Regions from separate parts of the Arthrobacter sp. NamB2 genome, predicted to be linked through region 2. Evidence: predicted binding sites of a transcription regulator. Region 2 holds the regulator's gene; each other region holds the start of a gene.
What was found. Region 2 encodes HrcA, which represses chaperone genes, less so after heat shock. Its sites were predicted from a motif close to TTNGCACTCGNNNNNNNCGAGTGCNAA; they were not measured.
Positions count from the first base shown of each region.

Region 1 (2,199 bases), on a different contig from region 2:
GCCTGCGTTGAAGGCGATCTGCTTGAGCGGCGCATCGATGGCAACGCGGACGATGTTCGCGCCCGTGGCCTCGTCACCCGAGAGCTCGAGGTTGGCGAATGCCTTGGCGCCGGCCTGGATGAGGGCAACGCCACCACCGGCGACGATGCCTTCCTCGACGGCTGCCTTCGCGTTGCGGACGGCGTCCTCGATGCGGTGCTTGCGCTCCTTGAGTTCGACCTCCGTAGCGGCACCGGCCTTGATGACTGCAACGCCGCCGGCCAGCTTGGCCAGGCGTTCCTGCAGCTTCTCGCGGTCGTAGTCCGAGTCCGAGTTCTCGATCTCGGCGCGGATCTGGGCAACGCGTCCGGCGATGGCGTCGGCGTCGCCGGCTCCCTCGACGATCGTGGTCTCGTCCTTGGTCACGACGACCTTGCGGGCGGTACCGAGCAGGTCGAGGGTGGCGGTCTCGAGCTTGAGGCCGACTTCCTCGGCGATGACCTGACCACCGGTGAGGATCGCGATGTCCGCGAGCTGCGCCTTGCGGCGGTCGCCGAAGCCCGGAGCCTTGACGGCGACGGACTTGAAGGTGCCGCGGATCTTGTTGACCACGAGGGTGGCCAGGGCTTCACCTTCGATGTCTTCGGCGATGATCAGCAGCGGCTTGCCGGACTGCATGACCTTCTCGAGGACTGCTACGAGGTCCTTGACGTTGCTGATCTTCGAGTTGACGATCAGGATGTAGGGATCTTCGAGGACCGTCTCCTGGCGCTCTGCGTCGGTGACGAAGTAGCCGGAGATGTAGCCCTTGTCGAAGCGCATACCCTCGGTGAGCTCGAGCTCGAGGCCGAAGGTGTTCGACTCCTCGACGGTGATGACGCCTTCCTTGCCGACCTTGTCGAGGGCCTCGGCGATCAGGTCACCGATCTGCTTGTCCCCGGCGGAGATGGAAGCCGTGGCCGCGATCTGCTCCTTGGTCTCGATCTCCTTGGCGGAGGCGAGCAGCTCGTCGATGACGGCCTTAACGGCCTTCTCGATGCCGCGCTTCAGGCTCAGCGGGTCAGCGCCGGCCGCGACGTTGCGCAGGCCTTCCTTGACGAGGGCCTGGGCGAGAACGGTTGCGGTGGTGGTTCCGTCGCCTGCGACGTCGTCCGTCTTCTTGGCAACTTCCTTGACGAGTTCCGCGCCGATCCTCTCGAACGGATCGTCGAGTTCGATCTCCTTGGCGATGGAGACGCCGTCGTTCGTGATGGTGGGGGCACCCCACTTCTTCTCGAGCACGACATTGCGACCACGGGGGCCGAGGGTTACTTTGACGGCGTCAGCGAGGGTGTTCAGGCCTCGCTCGAGGCCGCGGCGGGCCTCTTCATCAAAAGAAATGATCTTGGCCATAACGGCGTAGGTCCTTTCGGGGACGGTTGCATTTCAGCACATCAATGCTTGCCTGCGTGTGGTGCCCGCGACGGCTGGGCCTCGCCGGAACGATCTCTTTCACGTTCCGGCTCCGCCCCCACCACAGAGGTTTGCCTGCTTCACCCATCACGCCCAGCCTTAGCAGTCTGCGCGCGTGAGTGCTAAGTCAATAATTAGCACTCTCACCCCATGAGTGCAACCCGCCGAACCCGTGGTGCGCGCTCCTGAAGGACGGAAAGGAGCCGCTGGGCGGGAAGCCGTGGCGCGGATGCCTGCGAGGGCATAGGTTGGGCGAACCACAAGCAACGAGAGGCACAGTGTCCACGCCAGCAACCGGTCCTGACAGCAAGGGATCCGACGAGCATCGCCAGGGGAACGAGGTCGCGGACGGCGGGGCAGACGGTGCCCCATCCGCGCCCCGGCCTCCTGGAACGCAGGGTACCCCCAAATCCCCGGCCGGCGGCCCGGGGAGCATCTCCGACCCTCCGTACTCGCCTCAGGATGGGCACCCCTATGCTCCGCAGACAGCCGCGCCGAATCCGTATGCGGCCGGCCCCTCTTTCCAGGGGCAGTACGGCCAGTCCGGGTTCGGTCAGACTCCGCCGCCACAGGGACAGTACGGTCATGCGCCCTATGCCCAAGCGCCGTACGGACAGGGTGCATCCCAGCAGGGCGGGTACAACCAAGGGCCCTTCGGCCAGCCCTACGCGCCGCAGAAATCGCGCGTGATCGCCGGGATCCTCGGCATCCTGCTGGGATCGCTCGGGAGCCACCGGTTCTATCTCGGGTACACCACGATCGGGATCG
Region 1 covers NZ_SZWI01000003.1:454,900-457,098, forward strand. Annotated here, with positions in the region: gene groL (chaperonin GroEL) at 1-1,371, opposite strand, end outside; gene FDK12_RS08565 (TM2 domain-containing protein) at 1,710-2,199, shown strand, end outside.
Region 1: a site for HrcA is predicted at 1,531-1,557, ahead of groL (chaperonin GroEL). Genes of this name have one in related genera too.

Region 2 (2,199 bases):
CGTACACCCGCCGCTTCTGCGGATCCGACAACACCTCGTAGGCACGCGTGACGAGCTTGAACTCCTCGGCTGCATTCTCACCCGGGTTCACATCCGGGTGAAGTTTCCGGGCAAGCTTGCGGTATGCCTTCTTGATCTCCTCCCCGGTAGCGCCCTGCTCCACACCGAGGACCTCATAGTGGTTACTCACTCGTGCACTTCACTTCCTGTCGAAATCTACTGTCGTCTGCGAAATCTACTGTCGTCCGGCCGCCGGACCCTGCGGACGGAGATGCCTGGACGGCCTTCGAGCGCCGTGGCCTACTCCTCGAGGACCCTCGAGAGATAGCGGGCGACCGCCCGCACGGCGGCCATCGTCGTCGGATAGTCCATGCGCGTGGGGCCGAGGATGCCGAGCTTCGCCCCCGCATCCGGGCCGTAGCCCGTCGCGACCACGGACGCTTCCGACAGTCCGCCGTAGGGGTTCTCGCTGCCGATCCTCACCGAGATACCGCGCGCGTCGTACTCCATCTCGGACAGGAGCCGCAGCATGACGACCTGCTCCTCGAGGGCCTCGAGGATAGGTCCGATGCTCAGTGGGAAATCACCCGTGGATCTCGCCAGGTTCGCTGTCCCTGCCAGCAGGATCCGGTCGTCGCGTCCGAGCCCGGCGAGCTGCTCCAGCGCCTTCACGATCGTACCCCCGTGCGTCCTGAGAGGCGGCGGCAACTGCGAGGTGACGATACCGAGCTCCCCGGGGAGCGCCGTGAGTTTCACGCCGGACACTGCCGAGAGGATCCGCTGCTTGAGCTCCGCGAGCTCGGCCTCGTGGATCTCCGCAGGAGTGCGAACGATCCGCTGCTGCACGGTGCCGTTGGTCGCGATCAAAACCACGAGGACCTGCTGCGGTGCGAGCAGCACGCATTCGATGTGGCGGACGGACGCCCCACCCACACGGGGGAACTGCACGACTGCCACCTGGTTGGTCAGCTGCGCGAGCAGGCGCACGGTCCGGTCCATGACGTCGTCGAGGTCCTCTGCACCCTCGAGCAGCGTCTGGATGGCCTTCTTCTCGGGCGCCGACAGCGGCTTTACCTCGGAGATACGGTCTACGAAGAGCCTGTACCCCTTGTCCGTCGGGATACGGCCGGAGCTCGTGTGGGGGGCCGCGATCAGACCCTCCTCCTCGAGGACCGCCATGTCGTTCCGGATGGTCGCGGAGGAGACTCCGAGCTGGTGGCGGTCGACCAGCGCCTTCGAACCGACGGGCTCCCGCGAATGGACGTAGTCCTCGACGATGGCCCGGAGCACCTCCAGGCGTCTCGGTTCACTCACTCCTGTGTCACCTCCGGTCTGTCCTGTCTTTCACGAGCATGCGTGGCGGGCGGTTCCGAGCGGTTAGCACTCGACACACCCAAGTGCCAAGTCTAGTACGTCCGGGGCGATTGTTAGCATTGGGAAACCCGGGTGCGGCAGACCGCCGAGGCCCCTGGTGGAAGGACGGCTCGGGGATGGAATACGGCTGGGGAGCACAGGACATCTCGGCGCCGAAGCGGGTCGATCTGCCCGATGTGCCGGTTGAGAAGGACATGGTCCTCGAGGACGTGCAGAGCGGTTTCGTCGGCGCTGTGGTCCGCGTCGAGAAGTCCGGCGGACTGCACGTCATGGTGCTGGAGGACCGGCGCGGAAAGCAACGGACCTTCAGGCTCGGTCATGGGTTCCTCCTCGACGGTCAGCCCGTCCACGTCGTGGCACCCATCCTTCGCACCGCGACGACTCCCGGCCGTACGGCGTCCGGCTCCGTCCGGGTCGAGGGAGTGCGGGCAAGGACGGCGAGGGCCAGCAGGATCTGGGTCGAAGGGCAGCACGATGCAGAGCTCGTCGAGAAGGTGTGGGGCGATGACCTGAGGCTGGAGGGAATCGTCGTCGAACCGCTTCATGGCATCGACGACCTCGAGGGCGCCATCCGCGCTTTCGATCCGGGACCGCAGCGACGACTCGGCGTGCTCGTCGACCACCTGCTGCCGGGAACCAAGGAGGCGCGCATCGTGCGGCAGGCCATGACCGTGCCGGGAGCGCATCACCACGTTCTGATCGTCGGGCATCCCTACGTCGACGTCTGGCAGGCCGTGAAGCCGGCTGCGCTCGGGCTCGGGGCATGGCCGGTGGTGCCACGCCACCAGGACTGGAAGACAGGCATCCTCGCCGGACTCGGTTGGC
Region 2 covers NZ_SZWI01000007.1:131,772-133,970, forward strand. Annotated here, with positions in the region: gene dnaJ (molecular chaperone DnaJ) at 1-190, opposite strand, end outside; gene hrcA (heat-inducible transcriptional repressor HrcA) at 301-1,314, opposite strand; gene FDK12_RS12945 (DUF3097 domain-containing protein) at 1,491-2,199, shown strand, end outside.

Region 3 (2,199 bases), on a different contig from region 2:
CCTGCGCTTCCGACGACCGCGGGCGAGGACGACCCCCGAGCGTGGGGCGACGCCGAGGAGAATCACGACGAGTGGCTTCAGGAGCAGCGTCCCCCGCACTGGGGCTGATCGCGTCGACGCTCCTCTTGTGAGTCCGCCGGGCTCACGGGGCTGTTCTCAACACGAGGTGGACATCCCCTGAGCTCGACGCTCCGGCGAGCGCAGCGGCCTCCTCCGCTCCGGCGGCGACGACGACGAGTCCGGCGTCGTCGTCGGCCCCTGGCCACGTTCCTCCCGAGCCGCCCGGAGCAGCCCACACGACCGGGACGGAGCGAGCGAGGACCGTCGATTCCGACGCGACGTCGTAGCCGTTGCCCGTACTCAGGATGACGTCGACGATCTGACCCGGGGCCAGGAGCTGGACTGTGGCCGGATCGGCCGGCCGGATGGGCACGGCGACAGTTCCCGGCGCGGTACCCGTCAGCAGGCCGTCACCCACGAGCGCCGTGGGCGGGATCGGGGACCCCTGGGACAGGGGAGCAGCCAGCTGCTGGCCGACCACCTGGGACCGGTCCTGGTAGGCGGGCCCGCCCATCGCTTGTTCCGGAAGGTCGATGAGTGCGACGTCGGCGTCGCTCAGGACCTTTCCGACGGGGAGGTCGTGTGCAGCGCTGACGACGGTGGTCGTTGCGTAGTCCTCACCCACGGCGGCTTCAACGGCGACACCCGCGGCGGCACTGAGCAGCAGGCAGGCGATCAGGCGCCTGTGTCGCTGGATGCGCCTGCGTAGGCGATACCGGATCGGGGGGCGTCCGGCGTGATTCGTCTGGTTCATGGACCGACCGTAGGCCGGGCCTCCGCGTGCGTGGTCCTGCGATCAGGCGTATGTGGACATCAGCGCTCCCGACGCGGTGGCGACGTAGGGAAGTCCCTCCCTGCACCTTCAGGAGGAGGCGGTGGCTCCACCGCTCGGGGTGGCCGAGGAGGTTGACGGGGAGCTCGACGAGGAACCCGTGCCCGCCGAGGAATCGGAGGTGACCTTGGCCTTGGTACCCGAATCGGACGTCGCGGACGACGAACCGGCCTCCACGCTGGTCTTGGTGTCCCTGGAATCGTTGCGGTAGAAGCCAGTCCCCTTGAAGACGACGCCGACGCTGTTGAACTTCTTCCGCAGGGCGCCGCCGCACTCGGGGCATACCGTCAGCGAGTCTTCGGAGAACGACTGCTGGATATCGAAGGCGTGGCCGCAGTCCTTGCAGGCATAGGCGTACATCGGCATGGAAATCCTCCTGGACGAACGTCGTGGACCCGAATGGCTCTCTGGACCGTCGATTGGCACTCTCCGGGGTCGAGTGCCAGTCTACACCCCGAGAGCGGGCGCCGTGTCCGACTATCGCGCGTCGCGGGTCCTGTCGAAGCGCAGCAGGCCGTCCGCGGTGAACGCTCCTGTCAGCTGCTGATCGTAGGGCTCTGCCGGGATCACTCCGCTCGGCAGTATCTCCGAGCGGTAGACGACCCCGAGCCGGGGTACGGCCCCGGGCTCGTCGATGGGGTGCCGGGCGAGGAAACGGTCGTAGTACCCGCCGCCCTGGCCGATGCGGTTGCCCTCGACGTCCACTCCGAGCGCGGGGACCAGGATGAGCGCGACCTGCGGGGCGAGGTCGCCGAACTGACGGCGTGGACCCACAGGTTCATCCACCGGGGCTCGCACCGAGCGCTCGAGGGCGATCCCGGGAGTCCAGGCACCCCAGGACAGCTCGTAGGCGGGTTCGCAGATGGGGACGACGACGCCGAACCCTAGCCGGTGCAGTTCCCCGAGGAGGGAAGCGGTGCGTGGCTCGGGGTCGACGCCGAGGTATGCGGCGACGGTGGGGCGGGGGGTGGCGCCGGCGCTGTCCGCGAACGGTCGACCGACATGCGCGACCACGGCCTCGCCGAGGGCGTCCGACTGGTCCTGCCGCTCCGTCGGATCAATGGCGGCGCGTGCCGTCCGCAGTGAGGCGCGCAGGCGGGCCTTTTCCGTAGCACGGAGGGAGCGTGTCATTCCACCATTGTGCTCGCAGCCTCGCGAGTCCACGCCCATTATGTAGTGTGGTGCCCATGACTTTGCGATCACGTGTGACGAAGGCCGTTATCCCCGCGGCCGGCCTGGGAACCCGTTTCCTTCCCGCAACCAAGGCGATGCCGAAGGAAATGCTTCCGGTCGTCGACAAGCCGGCC
Region 3 covers NZ_SZWI01000001.1:256,639-258,837, forward strand. Annotated here, with positions in the region: gene FDK12_RS01210 (DUF4011 domain-containing protein) at 1-108, shown strand, start outside; gene FDK12_RS01215 (RcpC/CpaB family pilus assembly protein) at 143-814, opposite strand; gene FDK12_RS01220 (FmdB family zinc ribbon protein) at 923-1,258, opposite strand; gene FDK12_RS01225 (5-formyltetrahydrofolate cyclo-ligase) at 1,370-2,023, opposite strand; gene galU (UTP--glucose-1-phosphate uridylyltransferase GalU) at 2,080-2,199, shown strand, end outside.
Region 3: a site for HrcA is predicted at 1,312-1,338, ahead of FDK12_RS01220 (FmdB family zinc ribbon protein). Genes of this name have one in related genera too.

Region 4 (2,199 bases), on a different contig from region 2:
GCGAGGCGCTCGGCCACTGCGTCCTCGGCGCCGAAGATACGGCCGAGGGACTCCGTGTGCTCGGTGAAGCTGGCGATCGGATCGGCCGCGTCGACGCTGAGGTCGATCGTCGGTGCGATCTCCGAGAGTTCGTCGTACGAGTCCGCAACGCGGCCCGAGATGATGATCAGGTCAGGGGCGGCAGCGGCGATCGCCTCGAAGTCCGGCTCCTTCATCGACCCGATGTTCGTGATGTCGCCACCCTCGTAGTCCGACAACTGCGCAGGCAGGGTTCCCTGGGGAACGCCGGCCACCTCCACGCCGAGCGCGTCCAGGGTGTCGAGGGCGCCGAGGTCGAAGGTGAAGACGGTCTCGGGGTCCACCGGAACCTCCGTGGTGCCCTGGGCGTGAGCGACCTCGACGACGGTCGAGGCCGCTGCCGGCTCGTCGGCCGCTTCGGAGGATCCACCGCACGCGGTGAGGGCCAGGGTAGCCGCGGCGGCGGCGGAGAGGACGGCGAGGCGCACATGTGCCATGGGGTGAACTCCGGAGGGAAGGGCCGGGAAGGCCGGATGTCGTTGAAGTAAGGAGTGCCTTACCTCTTCGAATCTAAGCGGCGGCCCACGAATTACGCAAACGATCCGTAACGTAATCAACGTGACCTCAGTCACCTGCGGGTACGCGTGGAACGAAGGCTGGCACTCGCCTTGACCGAGTGCTAGCCGTTGCATACAGTCGGAGTTGGCACTCACTCGATGTGGGTGCTAATCCCGAGGGAAGCGTTCGCCGGCACCGCGACGACGGTTCACGCCCAGCCCGACGGCCTACATTCCATTGGTATCGAACGCAAAGGAGAGCCCGAGTGTCGGTCTCTATTAAGCCTCTTGAGGATCGCATCGTTGTCCGCCCGCTCGAAGCCGAGCAGACCACTGCTTCCGGCCTCGTCATCCCGGACACGGCCAAGGAAAAGCCCCAGGAGGGCGAAGTTGTAGCAGTTGGACCGGGTCGCGTCGACGACAACGGCAACCGCGTCCCCGTCGACGTTGCCGAAGGCGACATCGTCATCTACTCGAAGTACGGCGGAACCGAAGTCAAGCACGGCGGCCAGGAGTACCTGGTGCTCTCCGCCCGCGACGTCCTCGCAGTCGTCGTCAAGTAGTACCCCGACTGGAAAAGCCCCGGCCCGCAGTGGCCGGGGTTTTTCTCGCTGCACAAGCCTGAAAGGAACCAACAATGGCAAAGCAGTTGGAATTCAACGACGCCGCCCGCCGTGCCCTCGAGGCCGGCGTGGACAAGCTCGCGAACACCGTCAAGGTGACGCTGGGCCCCCGCGGACGCAACGTCGTGCTCGACAAGAAGTGGGGCGCCCCCACCATCACGAACGACGGCGTGACGATCGCCCGCGAGGTCGAGCTCGACGACCCCTACGAGAACCTCGGCGCGCAGCTCGCCAAGGAGGTCGCCACCAAGACCAACGACGTCGCCGGTGACGGAACCACCACGGCTACCGTGTTGGCGCAGGCACTCGTCAAGGAGGGCCTCCGCAACGTGGCCGCCGGAGCCGCACCAGGTCAGCTCAAGCACGGCATCGAGGTGTCGGTCGAGGCGGTCGCCAAGCGCCTGCTCGAGAACGCCCGCGAGGTCGTCGGCCAGCAGACCGCCAACGTCGCCTCCATCTCCGCCCAGAGCACCGAGGTCGGAGACCTCCTCGCCGAGGCGTTCGAGAAGGTCGGCAAGGATGGTGTGATCACCATCGAGGAGTCCTCGACCACGCAGACCGAACTCGTCCTCACGGAGGGTATGCAGTTCGACAAGGGCTACCTCTCGCCCTACTTCGTCACCGATGCCGAGCGCCAGGAGGCCGTCCTCGAGGACGCGCTCATCCTGATCAACTCGGGCAAGATCTCCTCGCTGCAGGAATTCCTGCCGCTGCTGGAGAAGGCGCTGCAGGCCGGCAAGCCGCTGTTCATCATCGCCGAGGACATCGAGGGCGAAGCGCTCTCGACACTCGTGGTGAACAAGATCCGCGGCACGCTCAACGTCGTCGCCGTCAAGGCGCCGGGCTTCGGTGACCGCCGCAAGGCCATGATGCAGGACATCGCGACCCTTACGGGTGCGCAGGTCGTCTCGCCCGACCTCGGTCTGAAGCTGGACCAGGTCGGACTCGAGGTGCTGGGCTCCGCCCGTCGCATCACGGTCACGAAGGATGCGACCACCATC
Region 4 covers NZ_SZWI01000001.1:236,209-238,407, forward strand. Annotated here, with positions in the region: gene FDK12_RS01145 (siderophore ABC transporter substrate-binding protein) at 1-515, opposite strand, end outside; gene groES (co-chaperone GroES) at 842-1,138, shown strand; gene groL (chaperonin GroEL) at 1,213-2,199, shown strand, end outside.
Region 4: a site for HrcA is predicted at 675-701, ahead of groES (co-chaperone GroES). Genes of this name have one in related genera too.